Regions from separate parts of the Streptomyces sp. NPDC051940 genome, predicted to be linked through region 1. Evidence: riboswitches for the same ligand, from Rfam matches in the RefSeq annotation. Region 1 holds a riboswitch; each other region holds the start of a gene.
The links. A riboswitch is a leader RNA that binds a small molecule or an ion and turns the genes downstream of it on or off. The one in region 1 is predicted to bind cyclic di-AMP.
Positions count from the first base shown of each region.

Region 1 (4,860 bases):
TTCTTCGTCCACTCCGAGGACATCCGCCGCGCCCAGCCGGACTCCGCGCCGCGGGACGTCGACCCGGTGCTGTCGGAGGCGCTGTGGAAGCGCCTGGAGCGCGGCGCCCGGCTGATGGGCCGCCGGTCGCCGGTGGGGCTGGTGCTGCGCCGCCCGGACGGGCAGACGGCGGTGGCCCACCGCGGCACCCCCGTGGTGACGGTGACGGGCGAGCCGGCCGAGCTGGTGCTGTTCGCGTACGGGCGGCAGCACGCGGCCCAGGTGGAGGCGGAGGGCGACAAGGACGCGGTGGCGAAGCTCTACGCGGCCTCACTGGGCGTCTGACGGCTCACGCCCCGCCCCGCGCCCGACCGATCGCCTACGACGCCCCGCCACCCGCCCGGCCCGCGGCCACCAGCGGCGCACCGGCCCCCCGCCCGCCCTTCACCTGTGCCGGGCGCGGCAGTTCGGCGCGCCGCACCGACGCCGACGACAGCCCCGCCATCGCGCCCAGCGCGCTGAACACCGCCCCCGCGACGAACACCGGCCCGACCCCCCACACCCCCACGGCGGCGCCGAACACCGGCAGGCTGAGCGGGGCCAGCCCGACCCCCGTGAGGCTCATCGCCGAGGTGACCCGGCCGAGGTACGCGGGCTCGGCGGCGGTCTGGATCAGCGCGATGGCCAGCCCGCCGCACATCCCGCAGAGCAGCCCGGACGCCAGGGACATCCCGGCGGCCGCGGGCAGCGAGGGCATGAAGGCGACGGCGGCCACGGACGCCGAGGACAGCACCAGCATCACGTTCTGTACGAGCCCGGCGCGCGGCACGCGCCCCTTCACCGCCAGCAGGGCGGCGCACACGGCCTGTCCGAGACCGAACGCGCCCACGATCCAGCCGTAGCCGGACGGCCCCCAGCCCCGGTCGTCGTTGAGCAGGATCAGGCCGACGCTGAGCAGGCCGTTGGTCCCCAGTTCGCTCATCGCGCCGGAGATCATCAGCGGGCCGATGACCCGGTGCCGGCGTATGTAGCGCAGCCCGTCGACGAGTTCGCCCCAAGCGCTCCCGGTACCCGCCGGCCCGGCGTCGTCCGCCGGCAGCTCCCGTATCCGCAGGGACGTCAGCAGCGGCACGGACAGCGCGAACAGCACCCCGGCGACGGCCATCGCCGCGGACGCCCCGCCGTGCACCATCGCCATCCCGCCCAGCGGCGGCCCGACGACGTAACCCAGCCGGATGACGAGCACCCGCAGCCCCTGGATCCGGGCTATCTGGTCCGGCGCGGCCAGGCGCGGTGGCAGTGCGCCCACCGCCGGCATGAACAGGGCGTCCACGACGCCGAACACGACCGCGCCGGCCACCAGCAGCCACAGCCCCGGCGAGGTCAGCCACAGCGCCGCGGCGACGCCGAGCACCACCGCGGCCCGTACGGCGTCGCTGCCGATCACCACGCGCCGCGGCCCGAACCGGTCCGCGACGACGCCCCCGCCGAGCATCAGCAGCGCGCGCGGCACGGCCCCGGCCGCCATCACCAGGCCCACTTCGGCCGGCCCGCCCACCTCCTTCGCCGCGAATCCGTAGGCGACCATGCAGACGGTGTCGCCGATGAGCGAGACGGCGTACGACGCCAGCCACCGCAGCACGTTGGCGTCCCGGTAGGCGGGTATGTCCTTGCCGTGCATGGGTGATCCCCCTCAGGGCCGGAACGGGTAGCCGTACATCTGCAGTTCGACGTGCTCGCGGCCCTCGGTCGCACCGGCTTCGTCCGCCGCGCGGCTGCGGGCGGCCCAGCGCTCGGCGAACTCGGCCGCCTCGTCGGCCATCTCCTGCAGCTCGGCGGGTGTCAGCCGGAAGATGCGGCCCGTACCGAAGGCGGCGGTGGCCCACTCGCGGGGCCAGGCCGGCTGCTCGCCGATGTACCGCATCAGGTTCTGCATACGGGCGGAGGCCACCTGGTGGCTGGTGCCGATGTAGGCGGCGACGCCCTCCGGGTCGTCCGCGAAGTCCGCCCAGTGCATGTCGTAGCGGTCCGCGCTGTGCCGCCACCACCGCTCGCGGCCGTCGGCGCCCTGCCGCGGCGCCTCCTCGATGTAGCCGTACTCGGCGAGCTTGCGCAGGTGGTAACTGACCAGCGAGACGGGCTCGTCGACCTGCTCCGCGAGCTGGGTGGCGGTGGCCGTGCCGGCCGCGACCAGCGCCCGGTCGAGCCGGATGCGCAGCGGATGGCCGAACGCCTTGAGCGCCGCTACGTCGGTGATCTTCTTGGCTGCCATGCCCTTCACCGTAGATACAAAAGAAAAACTGCGCAATAGTTTTTGCGCAACAAATCTTTTGCATCAGTGCAACGGCGAGGCCCGGGGCCATTGCGCCCCGGGCCTCCCCGTGTTCGGGTGGCGTACGCCGCCTAGACGTCCACCCCGTACCCGCGCAGCCAGGCGACCGGGTCGATCGCCGTGCCCCACTCCGGGGTCGTCCGCACCTCGAAGTGCAGGTGCGGGCCGGTGACGTTGCCGGTGGCGCCCGACAGGGCTATCCGGTCGCCCGCGTCGACGGTCTGCCCGACGGAGACGTCTATCTGGGAGAGGTGGGCGTACATCGAGTAGTCGCCGTCGGCGTGCTCGATCATCACCTCGTAGCCGAACGAGCCGTCCCAGCCGGCCTTGACGACCTTGCCGTCGACGGCGGCCTTGACGGTCGTGCCCACCGGCACCGACCAGTCCTGGCCGGTGTGGACGCCGGTGGACCAGTTGGAGCCGGACGCCTCGTAGCCGGCGGTGGGGGTGCCGCCGCTGACCGGCATGACGGCGGAGGGCTCGGTGGAGACCTGTGTGGTGGTCGTGGTCTGGGTGGAGGTCCCGGAGTCCGCCGAGGCGGTGTCGAGCGTGAGCTCCTCACCGGGGCTGATCAGGTTCGGGTCGTCGCCGATGACGGACTTGTTGGCCTCGTACAGGGCGGTCCAGCCGCCCTCCACGTCCTGCTCCATCGCGATGGTGGAGAGCGTGTCGCCGGACTGGACGGTGTACGTCGACTCCTCCGCGAACGCGGAGGTGGCGGTGGCCCCGATGACCGGCAGGGCGAGCGTGGCCCCGGCGGCGGAGGCTCGGGTGGCGATGCGGCGCGTGGCACTCGGGGCGCGGCGGCCGCGGTGACGGCCGGCGTTGGCGGAGGGCGTCGCGGGGGACGACGGCATCAAAGGTGTTCTCCTCTCCGGACGCCTGCGAGGTGAGCTGTCGGGTTCGGGTCGGAGTTCGCCCCGGCCGCGCTCGCGCGGCTTCACCCCAAGCCGCTTGGACGCAGCGGCAAGAGCCCGTTGGACGGACCCTCCCCCAAGCTCTTCGAGCAGGGGGTGCCCCCAGTCCCCCGCTCCCGCCCGGTGGCCGACGAGGCGGCCCGGTTTCGTCCCGCAAGGTCGCCGGGGGCGGGATTCGGCGGTCCGGCGATGCGGTGTTCGCGTCTCGAACGTCCGCAACGCTAGGGCGATCACGGATCGGAATTCAAGCTCATCAGACCAGCTGACCTTTTAATTCACCGGCGAACCCGGCAGGTTGCCGGTGAATTCCCCGCCCCGCTGAGACAAGATCCTATTTGTCACCAAAGTATTGACATCGACTTGGAATGCCAGAAGAATCCGCGCCCGAAGTCTCCTTGGCGGCCTCCCGGGGGAGCAGACCCGCACCGGCCGCTCGCTTGGCCCAGCGTCCGGCCCGGGCGCTGACTGTTTCCGCACGCGCTAAGGAGCAAGACAGATGACACCACCGTCCGCACGTTCCTGGAAGGCCTCGCGCCGGCAGGCTCTGGCCGGCATGGCCGGAGCAGCCGTGGCCCTGGGTGCAGCGAAACTGCCCGCCGCGTCCGCCGCGTCCCTGCGGGACAAGGCCCGCGCGCTGGCCCGCCGGATGACCCTCGAGCAGAAGATCGGCCAGCTGTTCGTGGTGGAGGTGGCCGGCCGGGACGCGTACGACGTGACGGACGCGGCCAAGGCGGTCAACCGCGGCCGCTACGGCGTCGACACCCCGGCCGAGGTGGTCCGCAAGTACCAGCCGGGCGGCGTCATCTACTTCTCGGCCCGCTCCGACGACAACCTCGGCGACCCGGCGCAGATCGCCCGGCTCTCCAACGGTCTGCAGGAGGTGGCGCTGGGCCTGCCGAACGGCACCCCGCTGAACATCTCCACCGACCAGGAGGGCGGCCTCGTCTTCCGGATGCCCACGCCGCCCACGACGGAGCAGCCCGGCAACATGGCGCTGGGCGCCACCTGGTCACCGGGCGACGCCTTCCGCTCGTACCAGATCATCGGCGAGGAGCTGAAGTCGGTCGGCATCAACGCCAACTACGGCCCGGTGGCGGACGTCAACGTCAACCCCGCCAACCCGGTCATCGGCATCCGCTCCTTCGGCGCCCAGCCCGAGGTCGTCGCCCAGTACGTCACGGCCGCCGTGCGCGGTCTGCACCGGGGCGGGGTGGCGGCCACCGCCAAGCACTTCCCCGGGCACGGCGACACCGACACCGACAGCCACTTCGGGCTGCCGCGGATCCCGCACACCCGCGAGCAGATGGACACGATCGACCTGCCGCCGTTCCGGGCGGCGATCGAGGCCGGGATCGAGACCATCATGACGGCACACGTCGTCGTGCCCTCACTGGACGCGAGCGGCGCGCCGGCGACCATGTCGCACCCGATCCTGACCGGGCTGCTCCGCGACGAACTGGGCTTCGAGGGGCTCGTCGTCACGGACGCCCTCGACATGCAGGGCGCCAGCGGCACCTACCCGCCGGACGTGGCCGCGGTGACGGCCCTCAAGGCCGGCGCGGACGTGCTGGTCCTCTCCCCCAACATGGACCTGGCGCACGGTGCGGTGCTGGCCGCCGTGAACTCGGGCGA
Region 1 is NZ_JBFAXR010000005.1:4,312-9,171, forward strand. It holds gene AB0M28_RS03670 (TIGR03085 family metal-binding protein) at 1-324, shown strand, start outside; gene AB0M28_RS03675 (MFS transporter) at 359-1,660, opposite strand; gene AB0M28_RS03680 (helix-turn-helix domain-containing protein) at 1,673-2,251, opposite strand; gene AB0M28_RS03685 (peptidoglycan DD-metalloendopeptidase family protein) at 2,383-3,168, opposite strand; cyclic di-AMP (ydaO/yuaA leader) riboswitch at 3,177-3,335, opposite strand; gene AB0M28_RS03690 (glycoside hydrolase family 3 N-terminal domain-containing protein) at 3,725-4,860, shown strand, end outside.

Region 2 (4,860 bases), on a different contig from region 1:
CCCCACCGACGAGGCACCCCCACCCGACCCACCCCCCTCCGCGGCGCAGCCGCCGAGGCGCCGCCGGTCCCTCCACCGCCCCGCCCTCAGACGCCCCCGCCTGATGGCGATCCTTCCCTGGGCGATGATCATCTTCGGCTGCGTCTTCTACTGGTACACCCCGGAAGGCCTCACCTCCTCCCCCTTCTTCGAGCCCGCCCCTCTGATCGCGGCCCCGTTCCTCGGCCTCTGGGCGACGGTGGCCGTCGCCGTGGCCGCCCTCCTGGCCAACGTCGTCCTCGAAGTCGCCAACGGCACCGCCGACAAACCCGAGTCGATCATCGAGATGACCACCCAACTCGTCGTCGGCGTCATCGCCGTCTGCATCAACGTCCTCGTCCGCCGCGCCACCCGCCGCCTGGCGACCGCCCGCGTCGTGGCGGAGACCGCCCAGCGCGCCGTACTGCCCACCCCCGAGCACCGCATCGGCGGCCTGCAGGTCGCCGCCCGCTACCAGGCCGCGGACGCCGACGCCCGGATCGGCGGCGACATGTACGCCGTCCAGGACACCCCGCACGGCGTCCGTCTGATCACCGGCGACGTCCGCGGCAAGGGACTGGACGCCGTCGAGGCGGTCGCCGTGGTCATCGGCGCGTTCCGCGAGGCGGCGGAACAGGAGCGGCGCCTGGACGGAGTGGCCGCCCGGCTGGAGCACGCGCTGGCCCGGGAGGGCGTACGGAGGCGGGGGCTGGACCAGTTCGAGGGCTTCACCACCGCCGTACTCGCGGAGATCACCCCCGACGGCGAGCGGCTGCGCCTGGTGAACCGGGGCCATCCGGCCCCCGTGGTCCTGCTGGCCGACGGCGCCGTCCTGGTCTGCGAGCCGTCCACACCCTCCCTCCCCCTCGGCATGGGCGATCTGGGGGAGTGGCCGGACGAGACGCTGGAGCTGAACCTCCCCGCCGGCGCGACACTCGTCCTCTTCACCGACGGCGTGACGGAGGCCCGGGACGGGAAGGGCCGCTTCTACGATCTGGCGGACCGCCTGCACGGCCGGATCTTCAGCAGCCCCGAGTCGCTGCTCGACGGGATCATCGAGGACGTGTCCCGCCACACGGGCGGCAGGACGGCCGACGACATGGCCCTGATCGCCATCGGCCGTGACCCGCACCACGCCCCTGTCCACACTGCGTAATCAACTGACCCCCCTCTGCATAACGACTGACGCACCGTCAGCCCGAGACCGTAATCAAATCTCAACCCAACTTGTCCGATTCCGCCATGGCCTGCCCGTTTAAGTCCTCGCCAAAGGTGCAAGCCAAGGGCCTGAACGACTTGGAATCACCGGGGTTTCTCCACTAGCGTTCGATAACGCAGCGCGGTCGTCACTGCCGTCGCAAGAGACGGCACCGTGCGCCGACGCCGAATCCTGGAAGTGCAGCACCGGCAACACCAGCAACACCTGCGGCACCAAGGGAACCGGGGAACCAACCACCTTGGGGTGAATCGGGCGGACCTCCCACCGGAGGAAAACCCGTAGGAGACCTTCCTGCTCCGAACCCGTCAGCTAACCCGGTAGGCGAGAAGGAAGGAAAGGAGTACGCCTCCGTGGCGTCAAACAGGCCCGGCCCGGGCGCGTCGTACGACGATTACGTGTACGACGGCGAGAGTTACGAGGAAACCGGCTCCTGGGCACGCGAGGAGTGGGCACCCGGCCAGGACGATCTCCGTCCGACCCGCGGCCGGCGACGAGCCCCCAAGCAGACCCGCGGCAGCGTCGCCCGCAGCGGCGCGGTTCTCGGTGTCGGCGTCTTCGCGGCGGTCGGCGCCAGCAGCATGGCGCAGGCCCAGTCCAAGCCCCCCGTGGCGATATCCATGCCGGAGCCGGTCGCGGACGTCGCGCACGGCATATCCAGCAGCCTTCCGGAGGCGGAGTCCCTTCCGGGCGTCGGCTCCCTGTTCTCGGACGAGGACGACGCACCCGAGACCACCACCACGACCACCACGCCGCTCGTCCAGACCGGACTGGCCACCGACGACGGCGAGCAGACCACGGCCGACACCGGCGAGGCGCTCCGCGCCCGCATCCTGGAGCAGGCCGCGCAGCAGCAGGCCGAGGCCGACGCCGCCGAACTCGCGGCGCTGGAGCAGGCCGCGGCGGAGAAGGCGGCCGAAGAGGCCGCCCAGGCCAAGGCGGACGCCGAGGCCGAGGCGAAGCGCCTGGAGGAAGAGGCCCGCAAGAAGGCCGAGGAGGAGGCCCGCCAGAAGGCGGAGGCCGAGCGCCTGGCCAAGCTGGCGGCGAGCTACATAGCCCCGCTCTCCTCGTACACGATCACCTCCACGTTCGGCCAGGCCGGCGACATGTGGTCCAGCGGTTACCACACGGGCCTGGACTTCGCCGCCTCGACCGGCACCCCCGTCTACGCCGTGCACGGCGGCACCATCACCAGCGCCGGCTGGGCGGGTTCGTACGGCTACCAGATCATCGTCACCCTCGATGACGGCACCGAGGTCTGGTACAACCACCTGTCGTCGATCCTCAAGTCGTCGGGCGAGGTGACGACGGGCGACATGATCGGCCGCGTCGGCGCCACCGGCAACGTCACGGGCCCGCACCTGCACCTCGAGGTGCGCCCCGACGGCGGCTCCCCGATCGACCCGATGACCTGGCTCCGCAACCACGGCGCCACGGTCTGACCTGACCCGGCCGGGACCCCGCCCGCCGGGGTCCCGCCCACGGGCACTGCCCGCCGGGCCCTCCCACCCTCACGCCAACCAAGCACGCCCCGAACGCCGCCTTCCCCCGGCGTCCACAGGCGTGCCCCCGATCGCCGGCGGCCCTGGTGGCCTACCCCCCGACACCAGGGCCGCTCGGCATGTCCGCGCTCAGTCCGATGGACTACGAGGCGCGGGAAGCGGGTTCACCGGACCGCGGCCGAGGCGGAACATCCCGCTCCACGAGATCGTTGCCGCCTACATGACCTCTGCATCCACCACGCCCCACCGCCGGATAGGCGCCCTCTCCGTCTTCCCGCTCAACCTGGGCGGCAACGTCTTCGGCTGGACGGCGGACGAGACGGAATCGTTCAAGGTCCTGGACGCCTACGCGGCGGCCGGCGGCAACTTCGTCGACACGGCAGACGCGTACTCCGCCTGGGTCCCGGGCAACGAGGGCGGCGAATCGGAGACGATCCTGGGCCGCTGGATGGAATCGCGGGGCAACCGCGACGAGATGGTGATCGCGACGAAGGTGGGCGCACACCCGGCCCGCAAGGGCCTGTCGGCGGCGAACATCAAGGCGGCCGCGGAGGACTCACTCCGCCGCCTGAACACGGACCACATCGACCTCTACTACACGCACTTCGACGACGAGTCGATCGAGATCCCGGAGATCATCACGGCGTTGGACGACCTGGTCCGAGCCGGCAAGGTCCGCGAGATCGCGGCGTCGAACCTCACCCCGGACCGCCTCCGGGCCTCCCTGACCTTCAGCGAAACGGAGGGCCTGGCCCGCTACAGCGCCCTGCAGCCCCACTACAGCCTGATGTCACGGGACACGTACGAGGGCGAGCGCCAGTCCCTGGCACAGGAGTACGACCTGGCGGTCCTGCCGTACTACAGCCTGGCCTCAGGCTTCCTGACGGGCAAATACCGCGACGAGGCAGAGGTGGACAGCCCTCGCGCCGCAGGCGCCGCCAAGCACCTCACGACGGACCGCGGCCGCCGCGTCCTGTCCACCCTGGACACCATCGCCGCCGCCCACAACACCGAGGTGGCCTCGGTGGCCCTGGCCTGGCTCCTCGCCCAGCCCACCATCACAGCCCCGATAGCGTCGGCCCGCACGGTGGCCCAACTCCCCGCACTCCTGGCGGCAACGGAGCTGCGCCTGACAGAGGCCGAGGTCACGGCCCTGACGGAGGCGTCGGCGTAACCCTCCCCGCGGAGGGGCGAGCCGGCTCAACGACCGGCTCGCCCCCGCCGGGTCCAGTACGCCAGGACTACGCACCCGGCTGCCGCCACGGCGAGTGTGATCCGGCTGTAAGCGGCATCGGACCAGCCGCCCACCCAGCTCTGCGGCAGCAGCGAGAGCACCACGGGCACCGCGAATGCCGCGACCGTGAGCGCGACCAGGAACACCAGGCCCCACCGAAGTGCCTGATGGCCTCGCGCGGTGAGGATCCGCCGCCCCATGCTGCTCACCCATTCCTACTTGACGATGTTGTGGCACTGCACGGCCCGGACCTTGTTCCCCGCGAAGAAGGCGGCGCAGGCCTTGCCGTAGTGCTTCAACGTCTTCCTGGTCTTGTCGATACGGCCGATGGAGGTCAAGCCTCCGCACGAGTGGTGCATCGGCCCCTTGCTCGTCCGATAGGTGCGACCCGCGGTGTCGGCGTACCGCCAGTCGATCCGCCAGTTGCACCACTTGCCGCCCGCCGTGTCGCCGCCCAGGGTGTCCTGCACCGACGCTTCTTCCCTGGTGATCGTGCGCCCTGATCCCTTGATGGAGTGCCCGAGGGTGGTTGTAGGCAGGCAGAGGTTGTGCCCACCGGCCTCGTAGCAGAACTTGTCGACCTTGGCGTACCCCACGGCGCTCGCCTCCGCGGGGGTGGCGAAGGCCAACGCGGTGGCCAAGCTGGCGGAAGCGGCCACGAATCCCCGCGCGAGCGAGCCGTACCTGTGCATCATGTTCCTCCTCCGAGCGCTGCCCTCACGCCGACCGCGAGTCACTCGCGGCTGGACATGCCCGAAGGCCCGCCCAGCAAGCACGTGGTGACGGGACGGTCACACAGAGGCACTCGTGCGAGTGGTGAAGAAGGGTTCCTGTCTCAGCCGCGTCTCAGACCGCGCCCGCAGCGTCCGGGGGCGTGGACGGCTAACCGG
Region 2 is NZ_JBFAXR010000110.1:24,048-28,907, reverse strand. It holds gene AB0M28_RS31160 (PP2C family protein-serine/threonine phosphatase) at 104-1,174, shown strand; cyclic di-AMP (ydaO/yuaA leader) riboswitch at 1,390-1,576, shown strand; gene AB0M28_RS31155 (M23 family metallopeptidase) at 1,588-2,676, shown strand; gene AB0M28_RS31150 (aldo/keto reductase) at 2,957-3,910, shown strand; gene AB0M28_RS31145 (hypothetical protein) at 3,937-4,179, opposite strand; gene AB0M28_RS31140 (hypothetical protein) at 4,186-4,665, opposite strand; gene AB0M28_RS31135 (DUF3427 domain-containing protein) at 4,853-4,860, opposite strand, start outside.
Region 2: it holds a riboswitch for cyclic di-AMP, as region 1 does, so the genes downstream of both, AB0M28_RS31155 (M23 family metallopeptidase) here and AB0M28_RS03685 (peptidoglycan DD-metalloendopeptidase family protein) in region 1, are expected to answer to the same signal.

Region 3 (4,860 bases), on a different contig from region 1:
ATCTGCGAGGCCGCGGGCGGCGACGTGGTGAAGCTGGCGGAGGCCATCGGTTACGACGACCGGATCGGGTCGAAGTTCCTGCGGGCCGGCGTCGGCTTCGGCGGCGGCTGCCTGCCGAAGGACATCCGGGCCTTCATGGCCCGGGCCGGCGAGCTGGGCGTGGACCAGGCGCTCACGTTCCTGCGCGAGGTCGACTCCATCAACATGCGCCAGCGGGCGCAGGCGGTGGAGCTGGCGCGGCAGGCGTGCGGCGGCGACTTCCTCGGCAAGCGGGTGGCGGTGCTCGGGGCGGCGTTCAAGCCGGACTCCGACGACGTACGGGACTCGCCCGCGCTCAATGTCGCGGGGCAGATCCATCTGCAGGGCGGTCAGGTCACGGTGTACGACCCGAAGGCCATGGACAACGCGCGGCGGGTCTTCCCGACGCTCTCGTACGCGCCGTCCGCGCTGGACGCGGTGCGGGGGGCGGACATCGTCCTGCACCTCACGGAGTGGCGTGAGTTCCGCGAGCTCGACCCGGCGGACCTCGGCTCGGTCGCGGCCCGACGGGTGGTCATCGACGGCCGCAACGCACTCGACGCCGCCGCCTGGCGCGCGGCGGGGTGGACGCTCCGGGCGATGGGACGGCCGCGGGCGTAGGGGCGGCGCCTTCCAAGGCAAAGGCAGGGGACGCACCTTCAACAGCCCGTCCGGCGTTCGAGGACCGCCCCCGGCCGACGGCCGCCAGGAGGCCCACCCGCTAGGGTCGGGCCCCATGACCGACCTGCTGAATCGCGCACGCGCGCTGCTCGCCGACCACCCGATCGTGGACGGACACAACGACCTGCCCTGGGCCCTGCGTGAGCAGGTCGCGTACGACATCGACCGGCGGGATATCGCCGGGGACCAGAAGGCGCACCTGCACACCGACATCCCGCGGCTGCGCGAGGGCGGCGTGGGCGCCCAGTTCTGGTCCGTGTACGTGCCGTCGAGCCTCAGCGGCGGCGAGGCGCTCACGGCCACGATGGAGCAGATCGACGCCGTGCGGATGCTCGCCGCGCGCTACAGCGGCGACCTGCGGCTCGCGGGCAGCGCGGCCGACATGGAGGCCGCCCGCAAGGAAGGCCGTATCGCGTCCCTGATGGGCGCGGAGGGCGGGCACTCCATCAACAACTCCCTGGGCGCCCTGCGCGGCCTGTACGAGCTCGGCGTGCGCTACATGACCCTCACGCACAACGACAACAACGACTGGGCCGACTCCGCCACCGACGAGCCCCGCCACGACGGGCTCAGCGGGTTCGGGGAGGAGGTCGTCCGCGAGATGAACCGCATCGGGATGCTCGTGGACCTCTCCCACGTCTCCCCCGCCACGATGCGCGACGCGCTGCGGGTCACCGAGGCGCCGGTCATCTTCTCGCACTCCTCCGCCCGCGCCGTCTGCGACCACCCGCGCAACATCCCCGACGACGTGCTGGAGCAGCTGCCCGCCAACGGCGGCGTCGCGATGGCCACCTTCGTGCCGAAGTTCATCCTGCCCGCCGCGATCGAGTGGACCCTGGCCGCGGACGCGAACATGCGCGCCCACGGTCTCCACGCGCTCGACCTCACCGAGGAGGGCAAGGCCGTCCAGCGCGCCTTCGAGGAGGCCAACCCGCGCCCGGTCGCCACCGTTTCCGTGGTGGCGGACCATCTGGACCATATGCGCGAAGTGGCAGGAATCGACCATATCGGTATCGGCGGCGACTACGACGGGACCGCCTTCACCCCCGCCGGACTGGAGGACGTGTCCGGCTATCCGCATCTCATCGCCGAACTTTTGCGCCGTAATTGGTCTGATTCGGACATTCGGCGACTCACATGGCGCAATGCCGTACGGGTACTTGGGGACGCCGAATCGGTCGGAACGGACATCTCCGGGCGTCGCGGACCTTCCGTTGCCGTGTTCCGATCAACAGTGGCGTAAGTCACCGATAAGGGCCCCGGGCGCCGTACAACCACTGTCCGATTAGTCGGAATTTCCGTCATCCGCCCTGCACAGGGGCGGTTTTGACGTTCCGTCGGAAGATCACCGCTATCGCATATCGAGAGAGATCCAGCGCGGACAGTGACTTTGGTCCGGTTTTCGACGGCCAAAGGATCATTCGACCTCCCACAGGAGCTTGTAAGCGGACGACCTGTGTGCCTACGGTGCACGCCGTGTTCCGCGAGTAAGTCGGAACGCCTCGCTGCCGGTACGCCGAATTCTGCCGCCGGCAGCGTGCAAGCGACTTATGTCACCAGGCAGAAGCGGGGGACCCAAGGTAGGTGCCCTCCCGTGCGCAGCACGCGGAGGGCTTGGGGTGAAGTCATGCCTCGTAACGGAAGATCCCATTCCGTTTCGACGGCAGGACCGGGCAATCTCCGCCCGAACCCGACAGCTCACCTCGCAGGCGTCGGAGAGGAGCACCGTCATGTCCGCACGCGCACGTCATCGCCGCCCGGGCCGGATAACCCGGACCCGCACCACTCTCATCCTCGCCGCCTCCGGCGCGGGTGTCGCCCTGCCGCTCGTCGCGGGCGGCGGCGCCGCCCAGGCCGCGTCCGTCGACACCTGGGACAAGGTCGCCCAGTGCGAGGCGACCGGCAACTGGGCCATCAACACCGGCAACGGGTTCTACGGCGGCCTGCAGTTCGTCCAGAGCACCTGGGAGGGCTACGGCGGCACGCAGTACGCGCCGCGCGCCGACCTCGCGACCAAGTCCGAGCAGATCCTCATAGCCGAGAAGGTCCTCGCCAGCCAGGGCCCCGGCGCCTGGCCCGTGTGCTCCGTCCAGGCGGGTCTGACCCAGGGCGGCCCGGCCCCCGAGTTCTCCTCCCAGACGGAGAGCGAGAAGCCGGCCACGGCCACCCAGGACTCGGTCAGGACCGAGACCAAGAAGTCCGAGACGGTCAAGAAGTCCGAGACGTCCAAGTCCACGACGCCCAAGGCCACCACCAAGCCCGGCACCTACCGGGTCGTCAAGGGCGACACCCTCTGGGACATCGCCCAGCGGCACGACGTCAAGGGCGGCTGGCAGACCATCTACGCCGGCAACAAGAAGGTCATCGGCGGCGACCCGGACCTGATCTTCCCGGGTCAGCGGTACGAGCTGGACAAGAAGTCCGAGGTGACCTTCGAGGCCCCCAAGGCCGCGAAGTCCTCCGCCACCCAGTCCTCGACGACCACCGCGAGCAAGTCCGGCGGCTCGACCACCGAGCAGTCCTCGGCCGGCACCCAGTCGCAGACCACCACCTCCGGTTACGTCGCCCCGGTCGGCAGCTCCGTCAGCACCCCGTACCGCGCCAGCGGCGGCATGTGGTCCTCCGGCTACCACACCGGTGTGGACTTCACCGCCTCCAGCGGCACCCCGGTGAAGGCCGTGGGCGCGGGCACCGTCGTCAAGGCCGGCTACGGCGCCGACGGCGGCGCGTACGGCAACGCGGTCGTCATCCGCCACGCCGACGGCCGCTACAGCCAGTACGCCCACCTGTCCTCGGTGGCCGTGCAGGAGGGCCAGAGCGTGACGGCCGGCCAGCAGATCGGCCTGTCCGGCGCCACCGGCAACGTGACCGGCCCGCACCTGCACTTCGAGATCCGTACGACCCCGGACTACGGCTCGGACATCGACCCGCTCGCGTACCTCCGGTCGCACGGCGTCAGCATCTGATCCAACGGGATCCGTCAGCACACCTGACAGCGCGAAGCCCCTCGGTTCCGGCGGACCGAGGGGCTTGGCCGTTCTCCGGCCCGGGCGCTCAGCAGGCGCAGAGGCAGAACGGGTGACCGGCCGGGTCCGCGAAGACCCGCCAGCTGCGCGTGCCGCCGCCGTCGTCCAGCAGCTTCGCGCCCCAGGCGATGACCTGCTCCTGGGCCGCGTCCATCTCGCCGGCCGGCACCTCCAGGTCGAGGTGGAACTGCTGCGAGCGGTCGGGGCGCGGCCACTGTGGCGGTACGTGGCCGGGGGCGAGCTGGAACGCCAGCCGGGCGCCGTCGTCCAGCGTGAGGTCGATCCAGTCGGCGTCGGCGGCGCCCTCCACCTTTCCGCCGAGGACGCGGGCGTAGAAGTCGGCGAGGGACCGCGGGTCGGGGCAGTCGAGGGCGACCGGCCCCAGGGTGGCGATGGCCATGCGTTACTCCTTAAGCCTTTCTACCGGTAACTGGGTGCGTTACCGCATCATGCCCCTCCACCGGTAACCTCGCAAGGGTGGACACACCGCCGGACCTGGAGCTCCTGCTCGACTTCGTCAACACGCTGGACGTGGAGTCGTGCGCGGACGCGCTGCCGGAGTTCCTCACCGACGCACGGGTGTCCCGGTACGGGCTGACCGAACCCGGTCCTGCGGTCGAACTGCGCGAGTCGCTGCGGGCGGTGTGCCTGGCGCACTCGGGGGTGGAGGTGCCGGCGGCCGAACTCGCCGCGCTGGACGGGGTGCTGGAGGCGGCGCCTCTCGTCGTACGGATCGACGCGGCGGGCGCGGCGGTGCTGGAGCCCGCGCCCGGGCTCACCGGGCTCGCCGCGTTCACGGCGCGGCTGGCCGCGATCGTCGCCGCCGCGGCGGCGGAGGGGACCTGGCAGCGCGTCAAGGCGTGCGAGGCCCGCACCTGCCGGTGGGCGTACTACGACCGCAGCCCGGCGGGGCGGCGGCGCTGGTGCGACATGTCCGTCTGCGGCAGCCGCGCCAAGATGCGGGCTTATCGCGAGGCGCGCAAGTCGGGTTGAGTCGCGCTGGCGCCTTCGGCGCGCTTCGGGCTTCGCCCGAAGTCCTCAAACGCCGGACGGGCTGGGATGCCCCCCGCGCGGTCCCGACAAGGCGTCAGCCCGCGAGCTTCGCCTTGAGGCGGCGGCCCTTCTCCGTGACCTG
Region 3 is NZ_JBFAXR010000034.1:48,645-53,504, reverse strand. It holds gene AB0M28_RS16090 (UDP-glucose/GDP-mannose dehydrogenase family protein) at 1-639, shown strand, start outside; gene AB0M28_RS16085 (dipeptidase) at 755-1,942, shown strand; cyclic di-AMP (ydaO/yuaA leader) riboswitch at 2,204-2,424, shown strand; gene AB0M28_RS16080 (transglycosylase family protein) at 2,430-3,665, shown strand; gene AB0M28_RS16075 (VOC family protein) at 3,754-4,125, opposite strand; gene AB0M28_RS16070 (CGNR zinc finger domain-containing protein) at 4,203-4,718, shown strand; gene purE (5-(carboxyamino)imidazole ribonucleotide mutase) at 4,813-4,860, opposite strand, start outside.
Region 3: it holds a riboswitch for cyclic di-AMP, as region 1 does, so the genes downstream of both, AB0M28_RS16080 (transglycosylase family protein) here and AB0M28_RS03685 (peptidoglycan DD-metalloendopeptidase family protein) in region 1, are expected to answer to the same signal.